3 regions of the Methylobacterium sp. WL12 genome follow, and region 1 is predicted to be linked to each of the others. Evidence: predicted binding sites of a transcription regulator. Region 1 holds the regulator's gene; each other region holds the start of a gene.
What was found. Region 1 encodes PhoB, which activates phosphate uptake and scavenging genes when phosphate is short. Its sites were predicted from a motif close to TGTCATNNANCTGTCAT; they were not measured.

Region 1 (2,197 bases):
GCCCTTCCTGGCGTTGACCCTGTGGCCGGCGGCGCTCCGCGCCCTGCCCCGCCCGGGCGCCTGGATGGACGTGCTGAAGCAGGCGCTGGCCTTCCCGATCTACGCCACGGTCGCTTGGCTGGTCTGGGTGCTGGCCCAGCAGGTCGGGCCGCAGGGCCTGCTCGCCGCGCTGATCGGACTGGTGCTGCTCGGCTTCTCCGCCTGGGCGTGGGAACTCGGCCGCGACGCGCGCCCGGTGCGGGCGCAGCTCGCCCGCGGCCTCGCGGTGCTCGCCGTCGTCGGCGTGGCGGCGCTCGCCCTCACCCTCGACCGCGACCGGATCGCGCCGGGCGCCCAGGCCAGGGCCGAGGGCGTCGAGCCGTTCACGCAGGCGCGCCTCGACGCGCTGCTGGCCGGCGGCCGGCCGGTCTTCGTCAACATGACCGCGGCGTGGTGCATCACCTGCCAGGTCAACGAGCGCACCTCGCTCGGGACGGCGGCGGTCGGCGCAGCGATGCGCGCCCGCGACGTCACCTACCTCAAGGGCGACTGGACCAACCAGAATCCGGAGATCACCCGCCTGCTCGAGCGCCACGGCCGCAGCGGCGTGCCGCTCTACCTGCTCTACGCAGGGCCAGGCGAGCCGACGGTGCTGCCGCAGATCCTCACCGAGGGCACGATGCTGAGCGCGCTGGACGCCGTGACGGCGACGGGCCGCAGCGCGGGGCTCGACGGCGCGGGAACGAAGGTGCCCTAATCTTCGCCCGAAAACGTCTCGTCGAAGGCGTAGCCCGAGCCGCGGACGGTGCGGATCGGGTCGGTTTCGCCGGTGCGGTTCAGGGCCTTGCGCAGGCGGCCGACATGCACGTCGACGGTGCGTTCGTCGATGTAGACGTCGTGGCCCCAGACGCCGTCGAGGAGCTGCTCGCGGGAATAGACCCGGCCGGGGCTCTGCATCAGGAATTCGAGCAGCTTGAACTCGGTCGGCCCGAGATGGATCTCGCTGCCCGCCCGGCGCAGGCGGTGGCTGTCGCGGTCGAGCTCGATGTCGCCGGCCTCCAGGAGGTTCGCGACATGGGTCGGCTTGGCCCGGCGCAGCAGCGCGCGGACCCGGGCCAGGAGCTCCGGCACGGAGAACGGTTTGACGATGTAGTCGTCGGCCCCGGTCCCGAGGCCGCGGATGCGGTCGCCCTCCTCGCCGCGCGCCGTCAGCATGATGACCGGCAGGGACGCCGTCTCGCGCCGCGCCCGCACCCGGCGGCACAGCTCGATTCCCGAGAGGCCGGGCAGCATCCAGTCGAGCAGGATCAGGTCCGGCACCTGCTCCTGCAGGCGCAACTCGGCCTCGTCGCCGCGGGCGGCGGAATCGACCTCGAAGCCCTCGGCTTCGAGGTTGTAGCGCAGGAGGGTGGTGAGCGCCTCCTCGTCCTCGACGATCAGGATCCGCGTACGCATGCAGGGCACTCCCGGGCGGGCCGCCCGACTTCCTTGGCCGCCGTGAGACGCCGACAGGCGTCTCAGGCGCCGGGCGTCACCGTCGCGTAGTTCGACGCGTCGTTCTTCGGGCGGTCGCCGGCGAGGTTCTCGCCGGTGGCGAGATAGTGGATCGTCTCGGCGATGTTGGTGGTGTGGTCGCCGATGCGCTCGACGTTCTTGGCGCAGAACAGCAGGTGCGTGCAGAACGAGATGTTGCGCGGATCTTCCATCATGTACGTCAACAACTCGCGGAACAGCGAGTTGTAGAGCGCGTCGATCTCGCCGTCCCGCTCCCAGACGTTGTGGGCCGCCGAGATGTCGCGGCTGGCATAGGCGTCGAGCACGTCCTTGAGCTGCTCCTGCACCAGGTCGCTCATGTGCTGCACGCCGAGCACGATCTTCTGCGCCTGGGCCTGGTCGCTGATCGCGACGACGCGCTTGGCGATGTTCTTGGCGAGGTCGCCGATGCGCTCGAGGTCGCCCGAGACGCGGATCGCCGAGATCGTCTCGCGCAGGTCGATCGCCATCGGCTGGCGCCGGGCGATGAGCAGCACCGAGCGTTCCTCGATCTCACGCTGGAGGGTGTCGAGGCGCTTGTCGGCGAGGATCACAGCCTGGGCGAGCTGGGTGTCGCGGCGAACGAGGGCGTCGGTCGCCTCGGTCATCATCTTCTCGGCGACGCCGCCCATCTCGGAGATCGAGCGGCGCAGGTCCTCGAGGTCGGTGTCGTAGGACGTGACGA
Region 2 (2,197 bases), on a different contig from region 1:
GAACTGCACGCCGTAGCCCGAGGCCGCCGTCAGCGCCTCGAAGAACGCCTCGCTCATGCCCGGCGATCCGGCCTCCGCCGTCTTCGGCTCGGGCGTCTTGGGCCGCGTCACCGTGGCGGCGCAGCCGGCGGGCGCGCCGACGAGCGTCGCCGCGTCGGGCGCCTCCGACAGGCCGAAGAAGACGAAGTAGGTCGGGTCGTAGACTTCGAGCGCCAGCACGCCGCGCCCCTGCGACGGCGGCGTCTTCAGCGGCAGGCGGAAGCTCAGGGTGAGGCTGTCGCCCTCCATCGCCATCCGCGGCTCGACCGGGTCGGCGAAGGCCTGTTCCTTGCCGCCGACCTTCAGCTTGGTGAAGTAGCCGAATTCGGCGAGGTTGCCGGTGTTCTCGGTGGCGAGGGTCTGCAGCTCGTCCGGCGTGAGCTTGCCGTCCTTGTTCGCGTCCAGCCCCTGCGTGACGAAGGCCGTGTAGGCGGCGTCGAACGTCCAGACGTTGCGCACGGCGACGACCTTGCCGTCGGCGTAGGCGATCTCGGCCTTTGCCGTCACCCAGACGTGCGGATGGGCCGCGGCGGGCAGGGTCGCGAGCGCCAGCAGCGCGGCGGCGAGGGCAGGACGAAGGATCGCGAGATTCGGCTTCATGCGGGTCGGACGCTCGCGGCGCTGAGGTGAAGGATCCGTTAAGCGCATGTCTTGTCGGCATCCGCTGGGGCGAAAGCGAGGCGAACCGCAACGGGGAAGTCCCGCGGGAGGCGACGCCGAATCCGATGTCGGCCGGGCGCCCGGCGGCATCGTCGTCATGGCCTTGGCGACGCGATCGTATTACCCGGGCGAACCAGATGTCGGCCGCCCGCGCCCGCCGGGTCCCGCGCCATTCGGCGCGACCGTCATCCAACCGTCACGACGGCGTCGCAGGCAGGCGCCGACCCACTACGCCAGAGGCACGCCATGGACTTCCACCGCCGATTCACCGTGCTGATGTGCGCGCCGGCCTTCGATCCGGACGACCTCGAAGGCGTCCGCGTCGCGCAGATCGTCACGGCGGTCGAGGGCCGCGGCTTCGAGGTGATCCGCGCGCGTCGCGTCGAGGACGCGGCGATCGCCGTCCAGACCGACGCCGCGATCGGCTGCATGGTCGTCGACTGGGGCAAGCGCGGCCTCGACGGCAAGGCGGCGTCGCTGATCGACATGATGCGCCGGCGCGGGCTGGAGATGCCGATCGTCATCCTCGTGCGCCGCAAGCGCCTGGAAGACATCCCGGTCGAGTTGCTCGACTTCATCGACGGCTACATCTTCCTCGCCGAGGAGACGCCCGAGTTCATCGCCCGCGGCCTCGTCTCCCGCGTGACGCAGTATGCCGAGACCCTGAAGACGCCGTTCTTCGGCGCGCTCGTCGACTACGCCGAGAAGGGCAACCAGCTCTGGACCTGCCCGGGCCACAACGGCGGCATCTTCTACAACCGCTCGCCGATCGGGCGGATCTTCGTCGAGCATCTCGGCGAGGCGATCTTCCGCGACGACTTGGACAACTCGGTCCTCGACCTCGGCGACCTGCTGACCCACGAGGGTCCGGCGTTGAGGGCGCAGAAGGAGGCCGCCCAGATCTTCGGGGCGGAGAAGACCTACTTCGTCCTCAACGGCACCTCGGCCTCGAACAAGGTGGTGCTGGGCTCGCTGGTGGCCGAGGGCGACCTCGTGCTGTTCGACCGCAACAACCACAAGGCGGCCCACCACGGCGCGCTGATGCTCGCCGGCGGCATCCCGATCTTCCTCGAGACCGACCGCAACGCCTACGGCCTGATCGGCCCGATCTACCACGAGGCCTTGGACGAGCAGGCCATTCGCGAAAAAATCCGCCGCAACCCGCTGGTGGAGGACAAGGAGGCCTGGCGCCGCGAGCGCCCGTTCCGCGTCGCGGTGATCGAGCAGTGCACCTACGACGGCACGATCCTCGACGCGCAGGGCGTCGTCGAGAAGATCGGCCACCTGTGCGACTACATCCTGTTCGACGAGGCCTGGGCCGGCTTCATGAAGTTCCATCCGCTCTTCGTGGGCCGGTTCGCCATGGGGCTGAAGGGGCTCGACGAGACCTCCCCCGGCATCATCGCCACGCAATCGACCCACAAGCAGCTCGCGAGCTTCAGCCAGGCCTCGCAGATCCACACCAAGGACGGTCATATCCGCGGCCAGACCCGACGCG
Region 3 (2,197 bases), on a different contig from region 1:
GCCGGCGTGGTGTCGTCGGCCATGGTGCGGTTGAGGGCGTAGGCGGTCGGCGCGGCGCCGATCAGGATCAGCATGATCAGGCCCATGCCCTTCTGGCCGTCGTTGCCGCCGTGGAAGAACGAGACCAGCGTGCAGGTCAGGATCAGCAGCGAGCGGATCCAGAGCGGGGGCGGCGTGTCGCCCTTCGGCGCCTCGTAGAGGTCCTTGCGCCGCACGGTGAACTTGAGCGCCAGCAGCAGGAGCGCCGCGGCGACGAAGCCGATGAGCGGGCTGAACAGCAGCGCCTTGAACACGCCGAGCGCCTGGGCCCAGTCGACGCCCGAGGTCGCGGAGCCCTCCGGCGCCATCAGCTGGTTGGCGAGCCCGACGCCGATCACCGAGCCGATCAGCGCGTGCGAGGAGGAGTTCGGCAGGCCGAAGGCCCAGGTGCCGAGGTTCCAGATGATCGCGGCGATGAGCAGGGCGAAGATCATCGCGTAGCCGGCGCCGGACCCGACCTGCAGGATCAGCTCCACCGGCAGCAGCGTGACGATGGCGTAGGCCACCGCGCCCGAGGACAGCATCACCCCGAGGAAGTTGAAGGCGCCCGACCAGATCACCGCCACGAGCGGCGGCATCGAGTGGGTGTAGATCACGGTCGCCACCGCGTTGGCGGTGTCGTGGAAGCCGTTCACGAACTCGAAGGCGAGCGCGATCAGCAGGGCGAGCCCGAGGAGGACGAAGGCGCCGATCGCCAGCGGCGACTGGCCGACGGCGTTCATGTCGGCGATCAGGCTGACGACGGCGTAGACCAGGCCCGCCACCAGGACGAGCAGGAAGGCGATGATCCCGCCCGGATGCATGCCGCGATCGAGCGTCGGGTCCGAGGCGCGCCGCGGTTCGGCGCCCACCCGGGGCGGCGTGAGGCTGGCGGAATCGGACATGATGGATCTCGACGGCGATCGGAGTTCGGCCGCCTTCGGATAGGCACCGCGCATGACGGTCCGGTGACGCCGTGCGCACGGACGGCCGATCCGCCCGGGACGGCGCGGTTACGACTCCCCGAAAGCCTGAAGACCGGTCGCGCGCTCAGTGCCTGCGCGGGCGGCGGGGCGCCGTCGCCGGGGTCTTGTCGCGGTTCTCCTCGACGAGCTTGCGCCAGCGGTCCAGGCGATCGGGGTCGAGGGCGCCCTCGGCGATGGCGGCCTGCACCGCGCAGCCTGGCTCGTGGGCGTGGGTGCAGTCGCGGAACCGGCAGTCGGGCGCCAGCTCGGTGATCTCGGCGAACAGCGTCTCGATCCCCTCCGCGGCGTCGCTGACGTGGAGCGTGCGCATCCCCGGCGTGTCGATCACCCAACCGCCGCCCGCCATCGCGTGCAGCGAGCGCGCCGTCGTGGTGTGGCGGCCCTTGGCGTCGTGCTCCCGGATCGCGCCGGTCTCCTGCGGCGCGTCCTGGCCGGGCCCGGCCAGCGTGTTGACGAGCGTCGACTTGCCGACGCCGGACGAGCCGACCAGCGCCACGGTCTGCCCGGGCCCGCACCAGGGCGCCAGCGCCGCCGCGGCGTCCGGGCTGCGCGGGTTGACGCCGACCACCGACAACCCGCGCTGGAGCGCTGCGGCCTGCCGGCGGTAGGCCTCGACGTCGTCGGTCAGGTCGCCCTTGGTGAGGAGGATCACCGGGTCGGTGCCGCCCTGGTTGGCGAGCGCGAGGTAGCGCTCCAGGCGGGCCGGGTTGAAGTCGGCGTTGCATGAGGTGACGACGAACAGGGTGTCGACGTTGGCGGCCGCCACCTGCGGGACCTTGCCGCCTTCGGTGCGCCGCTGCAGCACGGTCCTGCGCGACAGCCGCCGGTGCAGGGTCAGGGTCCGCGGGTCGGCCAGGACCCAGTCGCCGACCGTCACGTCGCCGGTGCTGGCGTGGACGGGCAGGAGCAGCTCGACGGGGCCGGCGGTCGACAGGGCGGTCAGGCGGGAGCGGTGGACCAGGGCGATCCGCATCGGCGCGAATCCGGCTTCGTCCGGCGTGCGCTGGTCCTCGAAGAAGTCGGACCAGCCGAGGCTGGCCGCGCCTTCGGTCGGCAGGGGAGCGCCTGGGGATGACAAGGCCGCGCCTGCGGCCGGGAGGGCGTCGGGATGATCGGTCACGGCTTCAGCCCATGACACGGCGCCGGCCGGCTGACCAGCGAGCCGCGGACCGGCCGAACTCGCCGAGGAGACC

Region 2: the regulator PhoB is predicted to act here: its motif matches at 883-899, upstream of FV226_RS00705 (Orn/Lys/Arg decarboxylase N-terminal domain-containing protein).
Region 3: the regulator PhoB is predicted to act here: its motif matches at 976-992, upstream of FV226_RS03535 (inorganic phosphate transporter).

Annotation. Positions count from the first base shown of each region.
Region 1 covers NZ_VRUW01000052.1:9,953-12,149, reverse strand. Annotated here, with positions in the region: gene FV226_RS17965 (protein-disulfide reductase DsbD domain-containing protein) at 1-736, shown strand, start outside; gene phoB (phosphate regulon transcriptional regulator PhoB) at 733-1,434, opposite strand; gene phoU (phosphate signaling complex protein PhoU) at 1,497-2,197, opposite strand, start outside.
Region 2 covers NZ_VRUW01000001.1:146,393-148,589, forward strand. Annotated here, with positions in the region: gene FV226_RS00700 (DUF1007 family protein) at 1-639, opposite strand, end outside; gene FV226_RS00705 (Orn/Lys/Arg decarboxylase N-terminal domain-containing protein) at 946-2,197, shown strand, end outside.
Region 3 covers NZ_VRUW01000005.1:24,797-26,993, reverse strand. Annotated here, with positions in the region: gene FV226_RS03535 (inorganic phosphate transporter) at 1-923, opposite strand, end outside; gene rsgA (ribosome small subunit-dependent GTPase A) at 1,069-2,082, opposite strand.